4 regions of the Kitasatospora sp. NPDC056327 genome follow, and region 2 is predicted to be linked to each of the others. Evidence: riboswitches for the same ligand, from Rfam matches in the RefSeq annotation. Region 2 holds a riboswitch; each other region holds the start of a gene.
The links. A riboswitch is a leader RNA that binds a small molecule or an ion and turns the genes downstream of it on or off. The one in region 2 is predicted to bind cyclic di-AMP.

Region 1: another riboswitch for cyclic di-AMP. It lies ahead of ACFCX4_RS09540 (hypothetical protein); the one in region 2 lies ahead of ACFCX4_RS07650 (transglycosylase family protein).
Region 3: another riboswitch for cyclic di-AMP. It lies ahead of ACFCX4_RS33440 (transglycosylase family protein); the one in region 2 lies ahead of ACFCX4_RS07650 (transglycosylase family protein).
Region 4: another riboswitch for cyclic di-AMP. It lies ahead of ACFCX4_RS02340 (M23 family metallopeptidase); the one in region 2 lies ahead of ACFCX4_RS07650 (transglycosylase family protein).

The regions. Positions count from the first base shown of each region.
Region 1 covers NZ_JBHJRC010000044.1:20,249-25,583, forward strand. The annotation lists gene ACFCX4_RS09530 (IclR family transcriptional regulator) at 1-544, shown strand, start outside; gene ACFCX4_RS09535 (hypothetical protein) at 762-1,427, shown strand; gene ACFCX4_RS09540 (hypothetical protein) at 1,458-2,774, opposite strand; cyclic di-AMP (ydaO/yuaA leader) riboswitch at 2,777-2,902, opposite strand; gene ACFCX4_RS09545 (hypothetical protein) at 3,303-3,632, shown strand; gene ACFCX4_RS09550 (alpha/beta hydrolase) at 3,700-4,848, opposite strand; gene ACFCX4_RS09555 (TetR/AcrR family transcriptional regulator) at 5,081-5,335, opposite strand, start outside.
Region 2 covers NZ_JBHJRC010000032.1:2,341-7,675, reverse strand. The annotation lists gene ACFCX4_RS07665 (MazG family protein) at 1-392, shown strand, start outside; gene ACFCX4_RS07660 (SDR family NAD(P)-dependent oxidoreductase) at 451-876, opposite strand; gene ACFCX4_RS07655 (cytochrome P450) at 1,121-2,419, shown strand; cyclic di-AMP (ydaO/yuaA leader) riboswitch at 2,670-2,819, shown strand; gene ACFCX4_RS07650 (transglycosylase family protein) at 2,824-3,750, shown strand; gene eno (phosphopyruvate hydratase) at 4,077-5,335, shown strand, end outside.
Region 3 covers NZ_JBHJRC010000385.1:1,535-6,869, forward strand. The annotation lists gene ACFCX4_RS33425 (ATP-binding protein) at 1-373, shown strand, start outside; gene ACFCX4_RS33430 (DUF397 domain-containing protein) at 766-1,029, opposite strand; gene ACFCX4_RS33435 (hypothetical protein) at 1,545-2,462, shown strand; cyclic di-AMP (ydaO/yuaA leader) riboswitch at 3,305-3,503, shown strand; gene ACFCX4_RS33440 (transglycosylase family protein) at 3,490-4,767, shown strand; partial or broken gene ACFCX4_RS33445 (C4-dicarboxylate ABC transporter) at 5,078-5,335, opposite strand, start outside.
Region 4 covers NZ_JBHJRC010000008.1:25,983-31,317, forward strand. The annotation lists gene ACFCX4_RS02335 (hypothetical protein) at 9-950, shown strand; gene ACFCX4_RS02340 (M23 family metallopeptidase) at 996-1,862, opposite strand; cyclic di-AMP (ydaO/yuaA leader) riboswitch at 1,875-2,043, opposite strand; gene ACFCX4_RS02345 (YiaA/YiaB family inner membrane protein) at 2,289-2,579, shown strand; gene ACFCX4_RS02350 (alpha/beta fold hydrolase) at 2,698-3,525, shown strand; gene ACFCX4_RS02355 (TetR/AcrR family transcriptional regulator) at 3,601-4,170, shown strand; tRNA gene ACFCX4_RS02360 (tRNA-Ile) at 4,284-4,357, opposite strand; gene ACFCX4_RS02365 (SpoIIE family protein phosphatase) at 4,544-5,335, shown strand, end outside.

The DNA of each region.
Region 1 (5,335 bases), on a different contig from region 2:
GCTCGGCGAGACCGCGGGGCGGCTGCTCGGCAGCTGGGCCCGCCCCTACCTGGCGGAGCTCATGGAGGCCACCGGCGAGACCGCCAACCTGGCGGTGCTGGAGGGCGGCGAGGTGGTCTACGTCGGCCAGGTGCAGTCACGGCGCTCGATGCGGATGTTCACCGAGGTCGGCCGCCGGGTGCAGCCGCACTGCACCGGTGTCGGCAAGGCACTGCTGGCGCAGCTGCCGGAGGAGGAGGCGCGCGCCGTCCTCGGCCCGGGCCCGCTGCCCGCGCTCACCCCGCACACCGTGACCGACCCGCAGGAGCTGATGCGCCTGCTCGCCGGGGCGCGCGGGCACGGCTTCATGGTCGACGACCAGGAGCAGGAGATCGGCGTGCGCTGCGTCGCGCTCCCCGTGCCGGGCGCGCCGGCCCCGACGGCGCTCTCGGTCTCCGGCCCGGAGGCCCGGATCCGGGCCCTGGAGGAGCAGGCCGGCACGGCCTCCCTGGTCCCGGTGATGCACGCGATCGCGGCCCGGCTCGGGCAGGTCCTGGCCCCCTGACGGCCCGGTGACCGGCCGCTCCCGACGGCGGGCCGACCGGCCGTGGGCGTTCGTCCGTTCGAGCCACCCGAGGGCGGGTTGTCCCGGTCCAGGCCGGGCGGTCGGCCACGCTGGTGCGGACGCGGCCCGCGACGGCGCGGGGCGCCGGACACGGAGGGCAGGGTGAGCGGCGATGGCCCGCAGCGGATCCGTTCGAGGAATCTTCGGTAGGTCCCTGGTGGTTGGGGGCACGGTGGTGGCACTGGCCGCCGGGCAGGCGTGGGCGACGGACTGTCCACCGGACGGCCAGGCGTCCGCACCGGGGGCGGGCGCCCCGGCACCGGTCGGCACGCCGGTCGTCCCGCCCGTCACGGACCCGGTGACCGAGCCGGGCACGGCGGATCCCGGCGCGGCCGGTCCGGGGACCGCCGCCGACCCCGGCGCGCAGGCCCCCGGGCCGGCCGCCGACCCGGCCGCGGCGGCCCTGCCGTCGGACTCCGACCTCTACGTGGTGCGGCTGGACCCGGACGCGGCCCCGCCCGGCGGCACCACCACGGTGCACGCCTTCGTCGGCAACCTCGGCCCGGACACCACCGCCTCGCCGTTCACCGTGGTGGTCACCCTGCCCGACGGCGTCACCGCCGAAGAACCGTTCTTCCCCGAGAACTGCTACGCCTTCCAGGACGGCCACCGGGTCCGCTGCAGCTTCCCGCCCGGCCTGCCGAAGTACCGCAGCGCGACGGCGCTGATCCCGGTCCGGCTGGCGGCGTCGCTCCCGGCCCCCGGCACGCTGACCGGCGGCTGGGTGTCGCTGCGCAGCGCCGACGACCGGCACCCGGAGAACAACCGCCAGCCGTTCGAGATCGCGGTCGTCGAGACGACCGAGCCGCGCCCGGCGGTCTGAGCGCCGGACGCGGCCCGGTGGACGCGCCGGTTACCGGTAGACGCGGAGGTAGTCCGCGGCGAAGGTGATCGGCGCGGTGCCCTGGGGCGCGGGGTGGTAGTTCCCCGCGCTCAGCGACAGGTTGAGGATCAGGTACGCGGACCAGCCGGCGCCGACGCCCTTGCCGTCCGAGTACACCTTGACCCCGTTGACGTACCAGTCGACGGAGCCGGCGCCGTAGTGGGTGCCGATGGTGACCCAGCCGTCCTTGGCTATCGCCTTGGCGTCGGTGTGGTAGAGGTGGCCCGGGTTGACGTGGTTGGTCAGCTCCAGCAGGTTCGGGTTGTCGGGGTGGTACTCGAAGGAGTCGATCTCCCCGTTGCCGTTCTTCCAGGTCCACAGGGCCGGCCAGGCGCCGGTGCCGGCCGGGAGCCTGACCCGGGTCTCGGCGTAGTCGCCGGCCTTCACCTGGAAGCCCTCGCCGGAGTACTCGGTGGTGAGCAGACCGGTGTCCCAGGACTGCTTGCCGTTCTCCAGCGTGTTGGCGCCCGGCTTGGCGGTGAAGGTCGCGACGCCGCCGGAGACGGAGACGTTGTTCCGGTTCAGCCAGTCGAGCTTGTTGTCGTCCGGGTTGTGGTTGCCGTAGCGGTAGGAGCTGCTGCGGTCGCCGGTCCAGCGGGTCCCGTAGGCGATCGGGCCGCTGAACTCCTCGGACCAGGTCAGCTGCTTGCCGGTGACGGGTATCCCGGTGCCGGGGGTGGGGGTCGGCGTGGGGGTCGGCGTCGGCGTCGGGATGGGGGTCGGCGTGGGCGTCGGGGTGGGCGTCGGGGTGGTCGTGGCCGGGGAGACCACCAGCTCCCGGGAGGGCAGGTTGTGCCAGGCGCCCGCCGCGTCCTGCCAGAAGCCGAACTGGGTGTACGTGCCGGCCGGCAGCGTCCGCGCACCGGTGGCGACCGTCAGACCACCGGGGCAGATCCGGGCGTCGGCGGTGCTGCCGGGGAAGTCGAGGTTGCGGCCGGCCGCGTCGCGGACCCCGACTCCGAGCGTCCTGGCCGTGAAGCAGGCCGAGGAGTGCACGGTGAGCGAGGCGGTCGACGCCTTGCCCGCGACCATGGTGGCCGGGGCGAGCCGGTCCTGGGTGACGGTCGGCAGAGTGGCGGCCCGGGCACCGGTGACGGCCGGCACGCCGCCGAGCAGTCCGGCACCGGTGACGGCGAGTGCCCCCGTGGCGGCGAGGGCGGCGGTGCGGCCGCGGCGGGAGGGCCGGGCGTGGCGGGCGGCGGGCCGGCGGCCGAACGCGCGGCGGGCGGCCGGGCCGTCCGGTTCGCCGGAGGCGGGCGGGGCGGGCTGCTGCGGGGCAGTGGTCATGGCAGGGTCCTCTGCGACGCCTGCGGGGTGAGCTGTCGGGTTCGGGCGCTGAGGTTGCCCGGCCGTCGGGAAACGGCTTCACCCCTAGCCGCGGCCCGGGCGCCGGAGCGCACGGGCGGGCACTGACCTGGGTCCCCCGCTCCCGTCCGCCGTGGTGCTCGGTTGCCGGCCGGCGGGTGGACAGGACTCGGCGTCCCGACGGCGGGGTCCGCTGTGGCGGACGTCTCTGCAGGCTAGGCAGTCCGTGCGAGCACGGACAACTTCCCCGGGAAGGTTGTCGCGCAGCTCACACCCCCTCCCGGCCGATGATCAACGGTCCGGCGGAGTCGATCCGTTGGGACGGCACCGGACCGCCCGGGGTCCCCGCCGGACCGTCCGCCGGGGTCGCGGGCCGTCCACGGTGGCGGGTCCGGCGGGGAAAGTGCGCCGCCGGGGCGAGGTGGTCGGATAGGTTGGGGATCCATCGTGCCCGGAGCCGTCCGGGCCGCACCGAGCACCGCCTCCAGAGACGAGGAGACCCGTCCCGCCATGACCGTGTCCCTGCCCGCCTTCGCCGGCCGCACCTACCTGTTCCGGGTCGACAACGGCGCGGCCTTCCGCAACGCCTACTCGGCCGACGGCAAGCGGCTGCGCTGGGAGGGCCTGGGCGAGTCGGCGGGCCAGTGGGAGGACGTCACCCTGCACGTCGCCGAGGTCGGTCCGCAGATCTACTTCGTGAGCTGGACCGAGGTCAGCGGCATCACCGTCAGCCACGTCATGGACCTCGCCCGGATGACGGTCCGGGCGTTCTGGACGTACGAGGGCGAGGGCGGCCGGGTCGGCGAGCTGCACACCGGCACGCTGGAGCGGGTGGTCTGAGCGACCGCGCCCGGGGGCCCTGCCGCCCGGGCCCGGCCGGGTCCACCGGCCGGGGCGGCCCCGGGGGTCAGGCCGACTGCCCGGCTCCCGGGACGACCAGGCGCTGGGAGATCCACTCCAGCGAGGACGGGAGCAGCTTGCTCCAGGTCTCGAAGTTGTGCCCGCCGGTGGCCAGCATGCTGTAGGACACCTTCATCGGGCTGCGCACGGCGGCCACGAACGCCTCGGTCTCGTGCCGGTACTGGCCGTCGCCCTCCCTGGTGCCGGCCAGCAGCACGGAGATCCCGGGCTGCGGCAGGTTCCTGAGCCGCCACATCAGATCGGCCTCGTTGCGCCGCTGGCCGCTGCCCTTGAAGAGGTCACCGGTGGACGGGTCCTCGGCGGCCTGGTAGTAGCCGGACAGCGAGACGGCGGTCGGGTAGACCTCCGGGTGACGCATCGCCAGCTTGAGGGCGCAGTAGCCGCCGGTCGAGTTGCCCATGAACGCCCAGGCCCTCGGATCGGCGGAGACCCGGTAGGTCGCCTGGATCGCCGAGGGCACGTCCTTGCTGAAGTACGTCTCGGACTGCGCTCCGCCCGGGATGTCCTCGCACTCGGTGTCCTGCGGCAGCGCCGGCGAGGGGCGCACCAGCACCATCACGGTCGGCTGCATGCGCCCCTCCTGGAGGAGCCTGAGTGCCGCGCCCGGGTAGTTCAGCCGGGTGACGAGGTTCTTGGCGATGCCGGGGAAACCGGTGCTGACGATCAGGACCGGGAACTGCTTCTGCTCGTACTCCGGCTGGAAGTACTGCGGCGGCAGGTACACGTACCCGTCGGTGGAGAGCCGGGTGGTGGCGCCGTCGATGCGGACCTCGCGGATCTCGCCGGACTTCTCGCGGTCCCGGCCGAGCGCGCCGCCGCCCTGCACCTCGGCGTGCCCGATGGTCTCCACGCGCAGCCGGCCGGAGGCGTCCACCTTGTTCTGGATGACCACCGGCCCGCTGTCGCCGGTGCCCAGCAGGTCGTCCCAACTGCTGTAGAACGCGAAGTAGTTGTTGGCAACCAGACCGAGTGCGGCGAGCACCGTCAGCTGGGTGGCGAGCAGGGCGCCGATCCGGCCGAGGACCGCCCGCCAGCCGCGCCTCGACAGTCTCGGCCACAGCCAGACCGTGGCGGCCATCGCCGCGACGGCGATCAGGACGGTCAGTGCCAGCACCTTGTGGCTCGTCAGACCCATGTCGTGTTTGCTCCCACGCCTCGTACTCCCCCGCCCCCGGGGGAAGGACACCCGGGAGGGCCGCCCCGGTTCCCCCCGTCCGCCGGGGAGCCGTTCACCGGCGCGCGACCCCTCAGCCTAGCGTCCGCGCGGACCGCTCCGCCCCCGCCGACCAGCGGGAACGCGCTCGGCCCGGAGGAGGAGCGGCGGTGGCGGCGCCGGGGCGGGGCGGGTCGCCGGCCGGGGCGCGGCATCAGCCGAGGGCGGCCCAGAGCGCCAGGCCGCCGGTGAGTTCGCGCACGCAGCGGGCGCCGAGTTCGCGGGGCGAGCCGGGGCCGGTGACCGGGGCGTCGGAGAACGCCCACTCCTCCAGGGCGACCCGGATCGCGGCGGTGGCGGCGGCCGCGGCGAGCCGGATCTCCAGCGCGTCGGTGCCCGGGGGGCAGCGGTCGGTGATCGCGGCCAGCAGCCGCCCCTCGGAGTCGGCGTGCACCCGCTGCCAGACCGT
Region 2 (5,335 bases):
TCGTCGACAAGCTGATGTACCGGCACCCGCACGTGTTCGGGGACGCCGAGGCGAACGGCGCGGCCGAGGTGGAGGCCAACTGGGAGGCGCTCAAGGCGGCCGAGAAGTCGGACCGCGAGTCGGTGCTGGACGGCGTGCCGGCCGGGCTGCCCTCGCTCGCCCACGCGGCGAAGCTGGTGTCACGGGTGCGGCGGGCCGGGTTCACCGGGGTGCCGGACGAGCCCTACGAGCTGCCCGCCGAGCTCACGGCGGAGTCGGCGGGCCGGCTGCTGCTGGCGCTGGCGCAGCGCGCGCACGACGCCGGGGTGGACGTCGACGCCGCGCTGCGGGCCGCGGCGCGCGGCTACCGGGACGCGGTGCGCGCCGCGGAGGGCCTGAAGCCCGCGCCGTGACGTGGCCCGCGCCGTGACGTGGCCCGGGCCACAGCGGAGCCCGCGCCGGGGCCGGCCGTCAGGCCGCCGCGGCGTCCGGCACCGGACGGCGCCGGACCGGGACGACGACCTCGCCGATCGCCTCGCCGACCAGGGCGACGAGTTCGGCGAGCCGTTCCAGGTCGAGGTGGTCGGGCAGTTCGGCGAGGGAGACGACCCGCTCGCCGTCCGGCCCGGCCACGCAGAACAGGTCGATCGGGCCGAGGTGCTTCTCGGCGGTGTCGACCAGGGCGGCGACGTCGCTGGGGCGGCGGATGTCGCCGCAGACGCCGACGACGGGGCAGCCCCGCCGGTCGAGCTCGGCGGCGAGGTCCTCGGCGATCCCGACCCGCTGGTCGGCGATCAGCATCCCGACGGTCCCCTCCGCGGCGAACCGGCGGGCGAGACCCGCCCCCGAACCGCCGTCGAGGACGGCGATCACGACGACCGACCCGGTGACCCGCATGGTCCAGCTCCTCCCTGTGGGCGGCTCCGCACCGGCGCCCACGGACATCTTGCGGAGGATCGTAGGCAGGTCCTGACCCTCCGCAACAGGAATTACCCCTCAGGTGACCAGGCTCACGCCTGTTGCGCCCGGCGGACATTGCGCACGGCCGCTCCTGCGTGTACATGGCACGCGGCCGGCGGGCCGCCGCCGCCCGCGAGCACGCCGTGCGCCGGCCGGGACACGCTCGGGATACCGTCGACCCATGCCAGCTCAGTCCGACGCCGCCCGTCCGCCCCTGTTCACCTGGGAGTTCGCCGCCGATCCGTACCCGGCGTACGCGTGGCTGCGCGAGCACGAGCCGGTGCACCGGACCACCCTGCCGAGCGGGGTGGAGGCGTGGCTGGTCACTCGGTACGCGGACGCCCGGCAGGCGCTCGCGGACAGCAGGCTCTCCAAGAACCCGGTGCACCACAGCGAGCAGGCGCACCGCACCGGCCGGGTCGGCATCCCGGGCGAGCGCCAGGCCGACCTCATGACGCACCTGCTGAACATCGACCCGCCGGACCACACCCGGTTGCGCCGCCTGGTGTCGAAGGCGTTCACGCCGCGCCGGGTGGCGGCCTTCGAGCCGAGGGTGCAGCAGTTGACCGACCGGCTGATCGACGGGTTCGCGGCCCGCGGTTCCGCCGACCTCATCCACGAGTTCGCCTTCCCGCTCCCCATCTACGCGATCTGCGACCTGCTCGGGGTGCCGGCCGAGGACCAGGACGACTTCCGGGACTGGGCCGGGATGATGATCCGGCACGGCGGCGGTCAGCGCGGCGGCGTGGGGCGCGCGGTGAAGCGGATGCGGGCCTACCTGGCGGAGCTGATCCACCGCAAGCGGGCGGACCCCGGCGACGACCTGATCTCCGGGCTGATCCGGGCCAGCGACCACGGGGAGCACCTCACCGGGAACGAGGCCGCGGCGATGGCCTTCATCCTCCTCTTCGCCGGTTTCGAGACGACGGTCAACCTGATCGGCAACGGCGTGTACGCGCTGCTGCGCAACCCGGGGCAGCGCGCCCTGCTCCAGGAGTCGATCGGGCGCGGCGAGAGCGCGCTGCTGGAGACCGGGATCGAGGAACTCCTGCGCTACGACGGACCGGTGGAGCTCGCCACCTGGCGGTTCGCGACCAGTCCGCTGACCATCGGCGGGGTGGCGATCCCGGTCGGCGACCCGGTGCTGGTGGTGCTCGCGGCGGCGGACCGGGACCCGGCCCGGTTCCCGGACGAGAACACCCTGGACCTGGCCCGGACGGACAACCCGCACCTGGGCTTCGGCCACGGCATCCACTACTGCATCGGCGCCCCGCTGGCCCGGCTGGAGGGGCGGGCCGCGCTGACCACCCTGCTGTCCCGGCTGCCGGACCTGCGGCTCGCCGCGGGCCCGGAGGAGCTCCGCTGGCGCGGCGGTCTGATCATGCGTGGACTTCGTGAACTTCCCGTGGAATTCACGCCGGAGAAACTGCCCGCCGGGGCACTTCCGAACGACGGGAACGGCCGGCCGGACGGCGGATGACGGTGATCGGCGGCAGCAGGGGAAGGCGTGCGACACGCTGACGGATCGTCGCCGACCTGCGGTTTCACGGGTCATGAACCCGCATCAATCCGGACAAACATCCTCGGTTGGTAGGCAATCATTCACATGACGTGATGTTCGTGTGATGTCGGCGATATGAGCTTGTGATTGCTCTGATGATCTGTCTAGTCTCCGGGGAGCCCGCTGCTGCGGGCCCCGTGCGCGGAACGCCGAGTCCTGCCCGTCGCGCTCCGGGAAACCGACCAGAACCCTGGGCAGGGGCGGGGGACCCAGGTTTTGCGCCGTCTCCCACGGCTAGGGGTGAAGCCGCCTCCGCGCGGCCGGGCCACCTCCCGGTCCGAACCCGACAGCTCACCTCGCAGGCGTGCGGAGAGGGACGTCTCATGCTGTTCGTTGGAACTGGCCGTCACCGTCGTCGCACCCAGGCCGAGAAGGCCATCGCCGTCGCCGGTGTCGCCGGCGTCGGACTCGCGATGCCGATCCTGAGCGCCACCGGCGCCTCCGCCGCCCCGGTCTCCACCTGGGACTCGGTCGCCCAGTGCGAGAGCGGCGGCAACTGGAGCATCAACACCGGCAACGGCTTCTACGGCGGTCTGCAGTTCACCTCCAGCACCTGGAAGGCGTACGGCGGCAACGCCTTCGCGCCGCAGGCCAACCAGGCCTCGAAGGCGCAGCAGATCTCGGTCGCCGAGAAGGTGCTCGCCTCGCAGGGTCCGGGTGCCTGGCCGGTCTGCTCCAAGAAGGCCGGACTGACCAAGGGCGGCGCCCCGGCGGCGGTCGACACCTCGACGGACGCCAAGCCGGCCGCTCCGAAGCCGCAGGCCCAGCCGCAGCAGGAGGCCCCGAAGCAGGAGGCCCCGAAGCCGGCCGCGCCGAAGCACGCCGCCCCCAAGGCGCAGACCCCGCAGGCCGCCCAGGAGCGGACCGCCAAGCCGTACGCCCCGAAGCACGCCGCCCCGAAGCCGCAGACCGCACCGGCCCCGCAGGCCCAGCAGCAGGCGCCGTCGTTCGCCGGCAAGTCCGGCTGGGACGCCGACGCCAAGGTCTTCTGGTACCAGAACAACGGTGGCTGGTACTGGACCAGCCACCAGGACGTCTACCAGCAGTACGCCGGCCAGGCCGCCGCCCCGGCCGCCGCGCAGCAGCAGGCCGGCCAGGGCTACACCGTCCGGTCCGGCGACACGCTCGCCGGGATCGCCGCCTCCCAGCACGTCCAGGGCGGCTGGCAGGCGCTGTACGACGGCAACCGCGGCACCGTCGGCACCGACCCGAACCTGATCGTCCCGGGCCAGGTCCTGGCCCTCGCCTGACGCCGCGCCGACCGGCCCGTGACGCGCCCGAGGGGCCGTTCCCGGTCGATCGGCCGCCGCCCCGAAGGGCCGTACCGCGCCCCGGCCGGCCGCGCCCCCGGGGTGCGGCCGGCCGGCGTTCGGTCCCCTTCGTCCCCATCCGGGCCTCCCGGGTCGGGCAACCAGGTGAACTACCGGTGGGTAACCGGGCCACACGCTGAGACGGAACCGAGGTCGACGTGGCCCGGACAGTCCGTGCGGTTAGGCTCTGGTCGTAACGACTCCGCAATCGTCCGGCCGACCGGCATCCACCGTCAGCCGAACCTGCTTCCGCTAGGAGATGCCTCGTGCCGTCCATCGATGTCGTCGTCGCCCGTGAGATTCTCGACTCGCGCGGCAACCCCACGGTCGAGGTCGAGGTCGGCCTCGACGACGGCAGCACCGGCCGTGCCGCCGTTCCGTCGGGTGCCTCCACCGGTGCGTTCGAGGCGCTGGAGCTCCGCGACGGCGACAAGAACCGCTACTTCGGCAAGGGCGTCGAGAAGGCCGTGCTGGCCGTCATCGAGCAGATCGGCCCGGAGCTGGTCGGCTACGACGCCACCGAGCAGCGCCTGATCGACCAGGCCATGCTCGACCTGGACGCCACCCCGGACAAGTCCTCGCTCGGCGCCAACGCCATCCTGGGCGTCTCGCTGGCCGTCGCGCACGCCGCCTCCGAGGCCAGCGACCTGCCGCTGTTCCGCTACCTGGGCGGCCCGAACGCGCACGTCCTGCCGGTCCCGATGATGAACATCCTCAACGGCGGCTCGCACGCGGACTCCAACGTCGACATCCAGGAGTTCATGATCGCCCCGATCGGCGCGGAGTCCTTCTCCGAGGCCGTCCGCTGGGGTGTCGAGGTCTACCACACGCTCAAGGGCGTGCTGAAGGAGCGCGGCCTCTCCACCGGTCTGGGCGACGAGGGCGGCTTCGCCCCGAACCTGGACTCCAACCGCGAGGCCCTGGACCTCATCGTCGAGGCCATCCAGAAGGCCGGCTACGTGCCCGGCAAGGACATCGCGCTGGCTCTGGACGTCGCCGCCTCCGAGTTCTTCGAGGACGACGCCTACCAGTTCGAGGGCAAGGCGCTCACCTCCGCCGAGCTCATCGAGTACTACGCCGGCCTGGTCGCCGCCTACCCGCTGGTCTCCATCGAGGACCCGCTGGACGAGTCGGACTGGGACGGCTGGAAGGCCATGACCGAGAAGCTGGGCGACAAGGTCCAGCTGGTCGGCGACGACCTGTTCGTCACCAACCCGGCCCGCCTGGCCCGCGGCATCGAGACCGGCACCGCCAACGCGCTGCTGGTGAAGGTGAACCAGATCGGCTCGCTGACCGAGACCCTGGACGCCGTCGAGCTGGCCCAGCGCAACGGCTACCGCTGCATGATGTCGCACCGCTCCGGCGAGACCGAGGACGTCACCATCGCCGACCTCGCCGTCGCCACCAACTGCGGCCAGATCAAGACCGGCGCCCCGGCCCGCTCCGAGCGCGTCGCCAAGTACAACCAGCTGCTGCGCATCGAGGAGATCCTCGACGACGCCGCCGAGTACGCCGGCCGCGGCGC
Region 3 (5,335 bases), on a different contig from region 2:
GCTGGTGACCAACGCGCTGCGGCACGCCATCGGCGCGTGCCCCACCGCGGCGGACGACTACGACTTTCCCATGCACCCGGCGGCCGAGGGCCGGCTGCCGATCCGAATAAGCCTCGTTCACCGTGCGCCCCAGGTGGTCTGCGCGGTGAGCGATCCCAGCAGCACCGGCCCGGTGGCCCGGGAGGCGGACTTCGTGGCGGAGTCCGGCCGGGGCCTGCACCTGGTCGACTCGTTCAGCCGCTCCTGGGGATGGCACCCACTGGGCGGCGGCAAGGTCGTCTGGGCGCTGTTCGAGGCGGAGGAGGCACAGCGGACGGCACCCGTCCCGGTCCCCGTCGCCGAGTTCGGCGGACGGCACCGGCGCTCGGCCTGACCCCGGCCGCGGCGGGACACCCCTCCGGGACCCACCGCACCGCGGAACACCGGCCGGCACCGGACCGAACGGCACTTCGACGCATCAGCACCCCGGACATGGCGACCGGCGGCCCTCGGGCAGCGGGCACCGGCAGCCACCCGGCGGTGCGCCCCTCCGATCCGCGTGCGGCGGCTCGGCACGGCGGCGGACGGCGGAGGCCTCCTGGAGCGGCGACGGCGGCACCGGCGTCCGGACGGACCCGGACCCCCGGCGCTCCGGCCCGGGAGTCAGGACACCCGGAGCGGACGGTCCGGGGGCGAACGGTCCGGCGGAACGGCCCCGGACACGAATAAAGGCCGTCGTGGTGTCAGCACCCACGACGGCCCCCCGATGGTGAAGCCGGCGACCGGTCAGACCGCCAGGTGGTCGAACTCCCCGTCCTTGGCCCCCAGGAGCAGTGCGGCGATCTCGGCGCGCGTGTAGATGAGCGCCGGACCGTCCGGGAACCGCGAGTTGCGCATCGCCACGTCGCCTCCCGGAAGGGCGGCGAACTCGACGCAGTTCCCCTGCGAATTGCTGTGCAGGCTCTTCTGCCAGACCACGCCCTCAAGGTCGGTGGCGGCCATCCCGTTGTACGTGTCGAACGGGTCGTAAGTGTTGTGCGTGTCGTGCATAGAAATCTCCCGAAGAGCTCCGGAGTGGGTCGTTCAGCTCGGCGCCCCCGGCCACGGCCGAACGGCCGGGCCGGCCCCGTACCGGCCCGGCACACCGCCTCACTTGACGTGATGATAGCTCCAGTGCACGTGCATCAGCACGGGACGTTGCAGGTGCACGGCCTTTTCGACACCGAACCGGAACTCTTCACAAGGCACCCACCTGACGGTACGTAAGCGGACATAGCAGACTGAATCGGCAAGCCGTCGCTAACCGCCCGTAGGCGACCACCCGCCGATTGTTGATCTTCGAACGCCGGGAGTCGCACTCCCGTGACCCTCCGTCAGACCGTCCGCGCGCTGTGAGACATCTCACGCGCCACCCCGGCAACGCAAGACCCCTTCCGGCGCATCCCCATCACTGCCGGGCGAACTGCCGACCGGGCGTCTGGTATGTCCGCTTTTGCGGGCTGCCGCCCCGCTCGGCACGGCAGCCGACTGCAGGCCGGGCGGGGCGATGTCCTACGATCTCCGCCATGAGCACCGCAGCCATCCCGGGCGCGCCACTGCCCGTCCGCACTCCAGGCTCCCGTGCGCGGGGGCGCCACCGCCGTCCCGAGCGCCCCGAGATCCCGGCCGGTTCCCCGGCCCTGCTGCTCGCCGTCCCCGCGGCCGCCGGGCCGGAATCCCGCTCCGTGGTCGAGGAACTGCTGTCCATCGTCCGCAGCGAGCAGAACGGCGTGCGGACCGCAGCCGGATACCTGCCCTCCGGCGACGCCGACGGCGGGAACCACGGCGAGCGCACCGTCGCCGAACTGCTGGCCGAGGCCGCCGAGGCGGGCCTGCCCGCGCCGGTCGTGGTGCCGCTGGTGCCCGGGCCGCACGACTTCCTCCCCGCCCTGCACGAGCTCGCCGCCGAGTACGGCGCGCCCGTCACCGACGCGCTGGGCCCGCACCCGCTGCTCGCCGAGGGCGTCCACGTCCGCCTCTCCGAGGCCGGACTGGCCCGCGCCGACCGGGCCCGGCTGTTCGCCATCGCGACCGCCGCCGACGGCGTGGTGCTCACCACCGCCGGCGGTAAGGCCGCGGCCGACGCCGCCGGCATCACCGGCATGCTGCTGGCCGCCCGGCTCGCCGTGCCGGTCGTCCCCGCCGCGCTGGACGTGCCCGGCTCGGTCGCCGACGCCGTCGCCCACCTCAAGGAGATGGGTGCCCAGAACCCGGCGTTGGCCCCGCTGGTGATCGGCCCCGAGGCGGACGCGGAGCTGCTCGCCGCGGCCGCCGAGGAGTCGGGCTGCCCGTCGGCCGCACCGCTGGGCGCCTACCAGGCGGTCGGCCAGCTGGTCGCCTCCACCTATCTGGCCGCGCTGCCGGCCTTCGACCCCGCCGACGCCGGGGAGACCGACGCCGAGGAGAGCGGCTCCCGGGCCGGCGGGCGGCACGCCGCCCAGTAACGGCACCTGCCAGGACCGCGCGGGATACCGCGCGAAGGGGCCCGGAACGGACGCACCGTTCCGGGCCCTTTCGGCGTCCGGCGACCCGAGCCGGCGGGCGACGGTGCTCCGGCCGGCCGGGCGGGGTGCCCACCGCGGCGCCCACCGCCGGGCGCCTCCGCCGCCACCGCGATGACGCCCCCTCCGCTGACGCCCCGGTAGCGGGCGCGGACCCGGGCGGGCCCGCGCCGGAGCGGGGTGACGGAGGTTCCGCTGACGGGCCGGATGGTGACGGGACCGCAGACGCCGACGGAGCCGCCGTTCCCTGCGGGCGAGCCGGGCGGGCCGAGCGGATGCTCCGCCCGCCCCCGGGGCGGTGGTACCGGGTGTCGCCGGGGTCGCCCTCCGGGACTCACCGGAGAACCCGGGCCGCGCGCACGACTGATCCGCCCGCCGCCGGTCGCCGCGCAGCCGGCGCCCGAGGCGAACTGGTGAGGCGCTTCAGGACATCTGATGAGCATTGAAGATATTTCGGGCGAGATGTCCGTTCTGATCCGATTTACCACCCAATGACCTCAACTCGACCCGTTGGCCCGGCGATCGCTTGGCCGCCCGCCCACCGGCGCCCGCCGGCGGGCGAGCCTCCCCCGGTGCGACCGGGCCGCCCCGACGCCCCGCCCGCACCCTGAGGCACAGGCAGGTGCGGTGCCCGCGAAGGACGTTGCCGAAAGCCGGGCATTTCTGATCATGAAGGACGACCAATCGACCCGCGAGCCGTAAACCGTGACGAGCGTCACACATGTTTGCGGTTTGAAGCCGCCTCTGCTTAACGTGCTCCCCGTTCGTGGCCACACGGACCCAGCTCGTTCGCAACGCCGAGTCCTGCCGTCGGGCGTGCTGGAAGTGCAATGCACCACGGCAGGAGCGGGGGAACCACAGGTAGTTCGCCCAGGACCGGTCCTCGGACCGGCCCGGGGCTAGGGGTGAAGCCGCGTCCACAGCGCGGCCGGGCAACTCCGGCCCGAATCCGACAGCTCACCTCGCAGGCGTGGGAGAGGACCGCGTCTTCATGCTGCCCACCAACGGCACCCGTCTGTCCGGCCGTACCCGCCGCGCGATCGCCGCCCTCGGCGTCGCGGGCATCGGCCTCACCGTTCCCTGCCTGACCACCGGCACCGCCTCCGCCGCGACCGTCGCCACCTGGGACAAGGTCGCCCAGTGCGAGAGCGGCGGCAACTGGAGCATCAACACCGGCAACGGCTTCTACGGCGGTCTCCAGTTCACCGGCTCCACCTGGGCCGGCTTCGGCGGCACCGCGTTCGCCGCGCGCGCCGACCTCGCCACCAAGGACCAGCAGATCGCGGTCGCCGAGAAGGTCCTGGCCGTCCAGGGCCCCGGCGCCTGGCCGGTCTGCTCGGTCAAGGCCGGCCTGACCAAGGGTGGCACCCCGGCCGCCGTGGACACCTCGACCGCCGCCGAGCCGGCCCCCGCCCAGACCCCGGCGCCTGCCGCCAAGCCCGCTGAGAAGCCCGCCGCCAAGCCCGCCGAGAAGCCGCAGGCCCAGGCCCAGGCGCCTGCCGCGGCCGACGCCGCCACCGGGGGCCAGGACCGGCAGCAGCACCGTCAGCAGGCCGGTTCCCGGGCCGCCGCGGACTACACCGTGGCCGCCGGCGACTGGCTGTCCGGCATCGCCGACCGGAACAAGGTCCAGGGCGGCTGGGAGCGGCTGTACGAGCTCAACCGGGCCACCCTCACCGAGGGCCCGCACACCATCTACCCCGGCCAGCGCCTCGACCTGGGCGACCGCGCCCAGGGCCAGGGCTTCGACTGGTTCAACCGTGCCCGGGGCGGCGCGCAGGACACGGACCGGACCCCGGCCACCGAGTCCGCGGCCAAGCCGGCCACGAAGCCGGCCACGAAGCCCGCCGCCCAGGCCGAGACCCCGGCGCCGGCGCCGACCGCCACCGGCGGCATGGCCGCCGCCGTCTCCTTCGCCCAGTCGAAGGTCGGCCAGGCCTACGTCTACGGCGGCACCGGCAACGGCGGCTGGGACTGCTCCGGCCTCACCCAGGCCGCGCTGCGCGCCGCGGGCGTCTCCGTCCCGCGCGTCGCCGCCGACCAGGCCGCCGCGTCCACCCACGTGTCGCTGGACGCCCTCAAGGTCGGCGACCTGCTGTTCTGGTCCAACAACGGCAAGGACTCCGGCGTCTACCACGTCGCGCTCTACATCGGCGACGGCAAGTACGTCGAGGCCGCCAACCCGAGCTCGGGCGTGCGCCTGCAGACCGTCGCCAACTGGGCGCCGGACTTCGCCGGCCGGGTCTGATCCGGGAACGCCCGGTGCCCCGGGGAGCGTGCGACCGCTCACCGGGGCACCGGCACGCCCGGCCCCGCCCCGGTGGCCGGACCGCCCCCGGGGCCCGGCCGCCGCACGGTCATGGTCAAAGCGGGCCGCAGCGGGCATGCTGCTGCTCTGCACCCGAGGAGGAGTCACCATGGCCCAGGTCACCGTCTCGCTCGACGCCAACCTCGCGATCGACGCGATGATGCTGTCCGGCACCAAGAGCCCGCAGGACGCCGTCGAACTGATCCTCCGCGACTACCTGGAGCGGGGCCGGCGCACCGAGACCCGCACCGGTGACGCCGCCGACGGCCAGCAGGGCCATCGAGACGCAGCCGTAGAAGGGGGCGACGGAAGGGTCGAGCAGGTGGGCGCGGGCCTGGTCGCGGTGGTGGAGCCAGTGCCCGGCGCGGGCGGTGAGCAGGACGGCGAGGGCGGCGGCGGACAGCGCCCAGACGAGCTGGCAGGCCACGCGTTGGCCGGGGAGCTGGTACGGGAGGGTCGCGCCGGCGTTGGCGAGGATCGCCGTACCCATGACGCAGGCGTACCAGTT
Region 4 (5,335 bases), on a different contig from region 2:
TCGTGGTTATGGAAGACGAAGACCTGCGGCTCGCCCCGCGCACCAAGGCCGCCGACCTGCTCGCCTGGGCGGAGGCGCAGGGCCGCGAGCCGGTCGCCGGGGCCCCGCTGCGCGCGGTGCTGGCGCTGCTGGAGCTGGGCGGGGGCAGGGTGCACGACGGCTGGCCCGAGCTGACCTCCGCCGCGGTGGAGCACCTGCTGTACGAGCGGCTGTACCTGTACGTCCAGCCGGAGCCGGGCCAGGACCCGCTGGCGTACGGCGCGGCGGTGCGGCTGTTGATCGACCACCAGCGGGCGGCGAAGCGGCTGAACGCCAAGCGGCAGGAGCGGCTGCACGCCGAGGCCGAGTGGCAGGGCGAGGTGGCGGCCGGGCTGCTGCGCCGGGCGGACCTGGTGACCTGGCCCCGGCTGTACACGCTGCTGCTGCGCGCGGCCGGGGTGGACACCGGCGACGGGGCGGCGGTGCGGGCCTGGCTGGAGGGTTTCCGGGCGCTGCCGGAGGAGGAGCGGTCGGCGGCGTTCTCGGCGCTGGAGGAGGACGGCACCCTGGATCCGGTGGACGACGGGGGCTGGTACGCCGGGGCCCGGACGCTGGCGGTGGGGATGGCGACGGACGGCGCGCGGCGGCTGCTGGAGCAGGGCCTGATGCGGCGCAGCTACCGGAACCTGGCGGAGCTGACCACGCTGGGCCGGCCGATGCCGGACGAACTGGCCGGGGACTTCGGGGCGTTCGAGGAGGCCGCGGCCCTGGCGGCGCTGGAGCTGGCGGGCACGTGGACGGTGCCGGGGCTGCCGGGCCTGCTGGTGAACGAGTTCCCGGAGCTGGCGCCGGAGCCGGGGCAGGCGGAGATCGACGCCTATCTGGCGGGCCTGGAGCAGGCGGACGGGAGCGAGGACGGGCACGAGCAGGAGGACGGGCACGCCGGGGGGCCGGTGGGCCCCGGGGAGTAGCGGCACCGCTCCCGGGAGGGGCCGGGGTCTCCGGGCCGGGAGGCGTCAGAGGCTGACGCCGCGCTGCTCGAACCAGCTCTCCGGGTCGACGGGGGCGCCGCCGCCGGGGCGGACCTCGACGTGCAGGTGCGAGCCGGTGACGTTGCCGGTCGCGCCGACCTTGCCGATCTGCTGGCCGGGGAGGACCTTCCCGGAGGCCTTGCTGATCGAGTAGAGGTGGCAGTACCAGATCTCGGTGCCGTCGGGCAGGGTCTCGACGATCCGGTAGCCGTAGGAACCGGCCCAGCCGGCCGAGGTGATGGTGCCCTGGCCGACCGCGAGGACGGGCTCGCCGGTGTCGGCGGCGAAGTCGAGGCCGGTGTGCAGCTTGGCCCAGTAGCGGGCGCTCTGGCCGTAGTGGGCGGAGAGCCGGTAGTTGCGCACCGGCAGGGTGATGGCGGCGAGCTTGGCCTTCTCGGCCTCCTCGGCGACCCGCTTGGCCTGCTCCTGCTGGGCGACCTGGGCGGCGCGCTTGGCCTCGGCTTCCTGGGCGGCCTGGACGCGGGCCTGCTCCTCGGCCGCGGTGCGCTGGCTGTCGGCCTGCAGCTGGATCCGGGCGGCGAGGGCGAGGCCGGGGTCCGCGGAGAGCGCGACCGGGGCCTCGTCGGGCGACTCGACGGCGGGCGCGGCGGCCGGGGTGGCCGAGGCGAAGCCGGTGGCGCCCAGGGTGGCGGCGACGGCGGTGACGCCGAGCAGCGGAGCGGTGCCGCGGCCCTGACGGGGCATCCGGTGCCGGTTGGTCTCGACGGCGGGCGGGGCCGTCTCGTCGGCGGGGCCCGCGAACGGACCGGGACCGCCGAAGGGGCCCGGGTGGTCGAGCAGCTGGGTACCGGCGGAGCCGGAGGGGTGTGCCGGGGTGTGCGTCGACGCCACGGAGGCGCGCTCCTTTCCTTCCTTCGCGCCTACCGGGTTAGCTGACGGGTTCGGAGCAGGAAGGTCTCCTACGGCTGGTCCCGGACGGTGCCGGGGCCTGCCGATTCACCCCAAGGAACGTGGTTCCCCGGCTCCCTGGCCTGCCCTTGGGCCGGCCGGCGGGATTAGGCGACGGCGCACGGTGCCGTCTGGGTACGGCGTTGAGGACCGCGCTGCGTTATCAAACGTTAATCCGAGAGGCCCCCGATTCCAAGCCATCCGTTGGTGACGGCGGGATACGGACCGGGCACCACGCGGCCCGATGGGCGTTTTGGGACGTTTGACGACAACTGACACTACCGAACGTGATAGGACGTCAACGAACGACCCCCCATCTGAGTACCCCTACTCATGTGCCGGGCGCGGATCCGCGGCCATCCTGGCGCCATGAGCACACCGATGCAGTCCCGCACCACGGCCGCCTATCACATCCAGGCCGTGCTCTCCTTCGCCCTCTCCGCCACCGCCCTCGGCTTCGGGATCGCCTTCCTCCCGGTGGGGCCGTGGACCCGGGCCTTCCTCGCCGTCGGCCTGCTCTACACGATCACCTCCACCTTCACCCTCGCCAAGGTGGTCCGGGACCGGCAGGAGACCACCGAGCTCGTCACCAGGGTCGACCAGGCCCGGCTGGACAAGCTGCTGACCGAGCACGACCCGTTCAGGGTGGAGGGGGTCTGACCGGTCCGCCCGGCCGGCGGACCGGAAGAGAGGCGCAATAGCTTGACGGCTAAGGCTATTAGCCTTAGCTTTATGGCTATCGGCGCTTCGCCGACGATCCCCGCCCGAGGAGGCACCCATGAACGGCACCGTCGCCCCCGCCACCCGTCACCTGGATCTGCCCGGCGGGCGGATCGCCTTCGACGACACCGGCCACGGCGAGGGCGTCCCGGTCGTCCTGCTCCCCGGGATGCTCGACAGCCGGGCCGCCTACCGCCACCTGCGCCCGCTGCTGACCGCCGCCGGGCGCCGGGTGATCACCATGGATCTGCGCGGGTTCGGCGAGTCCTCGATCCACTGGGACGACTACTCCCCCGCGGCGATCGCCGGTGACGTCCTCGCCCTGCTGGACCACCTGGACATCGACCGGGCCGTGCTGGCGGGCAACTCGTACACCGGCGCCAGCGTCGTCCGGGCCGCCGGGGAGGCGCCCGGGAGGGTCGCCGGGATCGTCCTGCTGGACGCCTTCGTCGAGAACGTGCCGCCGACCGCGCTGCAGCGCCTGGTGGTCGGCGCGATGGGCGCACTGCTGGTGCACTCGCCCGCGTTCTGGGGCCTCTACCACCGCAAGGCGGCCTACCCGGGGCCCAGGCCGGCCGACCACGAGGAGTACGTGGCCGGGCTGGTCGCCGCGATGCGCACCCCCGGCCGCAAGGCCGCCACCCGCGGCTACGTGCACGGCGACTCCTCGCCCGCCGGCTGGACCGCCGCCGTGCGCTGCCCGGCCCTGGTCGTGATGGGCTCGAAGGACCCCGACTTCCCCCGGCCGGAGCTGGTCGCCGACCGGCAGGCCGCCGCGCTGAACGCGCGCAAGGTGATGATCGAGGGCGCGGGACACTACCCGATGGCGGACCACCCGCGGGCCACCGCCGACGCGCTGCTCACCTTCCTCGCCGACCTGGTCTGAGCACCGCCCGGCCGCCCCGGCCGGCCCGGCCCCGGCAGCCCCCCGACCGTCCCCAGCCCTCCCAGGAGAACCGCGATGCCCCGAGTGGGACTGACCCCCGAGCAGGTCGTCGGCCACGCCCTCGCCCTCATCGACGACCAGGGCCCCGAGGCCCTCACGCTGGCCGCCGTCGCCGCCCGGGCCGGGGTCGCCGGCCCTTCGCTGTACAAGCACGTCAGCGGCGGTCTGGCCGAGCTGCGCCGGCTGATCGCCGTCCGGGTGACCGGGGAGCTGGCCGACCGGCTCGCCGAGGCGGCGCTGGGCCGGAGCGGGGACGCCGCGGTCGCCGCCGTCCTGCGCGCGTACCACGCGTACGCCACCGAGCACCCGCACCGGTACGCCGCGCTGCCGCAGGCCCCGCAGCCGGACGAGGACCTGGCCGCGGCCGCGGCCCGGCTGGTCGGGGTGATCGTCGCGGTGCTCCGGGAGTACGGGCTGGAGGGTTCCGAGGCGATCCACGCCGCGCGCACCTTCCGCGCGGCGGCCCACGGCTTCGCCGCGCTGTCGACCGGCGGCGCCTTCCGGCTCGCCGAGGACCTCACGACGACCCAGGACCGCCTGATCACCGTGCTGACCGCCGGTCTGCGCGACTGGCCCCGGTCCTGAGCGCGGCCGCCGTACGGCGGCAAGCGGCAGGCGGCACAGCACGGCAGCACAGCACGGCGGCAGGGAACGCCGAAGGGCCCGGAGCGGGATGCTCCGGGCCCTTCGCTCTGGTGTGGGGCTAACAGGACTTGAACCTGTGGCCTCTTCCTTATCAGGGAAGCGCTCTAACCGTCTGAGCTATAGCCCCGTACCGTCCGACCCCGCCTCACGGCGGCACGTCGTACGGAGAAGGGTACCGGACCCGCGGGGGGTGTCCGCACACCGGGAGAACAGGTGCCACGGGGCCTGCCGTTCTGCCCACCCACCACAGGCTTAAGAAATAAGGTATTAAGAATTAACTGCCCCATAAGGAACCGGAGAGGCCGGGAATCCCGTGGACCCGCGCAGCAGCCCCACCGCGCGCAGCGCCATGCGCTGCGTCCGCCTACTGCTCGGCTGCACCAGCGCCGCCGACCTGCTCTCCACCGTGCTCGCCGAGGGGCCGGGATGGATCACCGGCGAGGGCTCGGCGCTCTACCTGCTGGACCCCGCCGGAACGCTCCGGCTCACCGCCTCGCACGGTCTGCCCGACTGGGCCCACGAACGCTACAGCGTGGTCGACCCGGCCAGTGACCTGCCCGCCGCGATGGCGCTCAAGCTGCGCCGTCCCTACCTGCTGAGCCCCGAACGCACCAGCGTCGACTACCCGAACCGCAACGCCGGGATGGGCACCGGCATGGTCGCCATCGTCACCCTGCCGCTGCTCGTCGACGAGCGGCCGATCGGCGTCCTGGCCCTCGCGCTCGCCCACCGGGGGACCGTCCCGCGGCGCGACCTCGACGTGCTGGAGACCCTCGCGGACGCCTGCGCGCACCGGCTCGCCCACCTGCTGGAGCACGCCCGGACGGATGCCCGCCCGGCCCCGGCCAGGCCCCCCGGAGCGCCCGGCACCCCGGCGAACGGGGTGCGCCCCGGACCGGGGCCCGGCGGCGACCCGGCCTCCGGGACGGCGCACCCGCTGCTCTCGCTCGCCGTCCGGGCCGCCGGGCACGGCGCCTTCGAGCGCGACCTGGTCACCGGCGAGACCTACTGGGACGCCCAGGCGCTGCGGCTGGTCGGCCGGCCCGCGCCGGAGGACGGCGGTCCGGCGCCCGCTCCCGACCTCGACCTCGTCGTCCACCCCGAG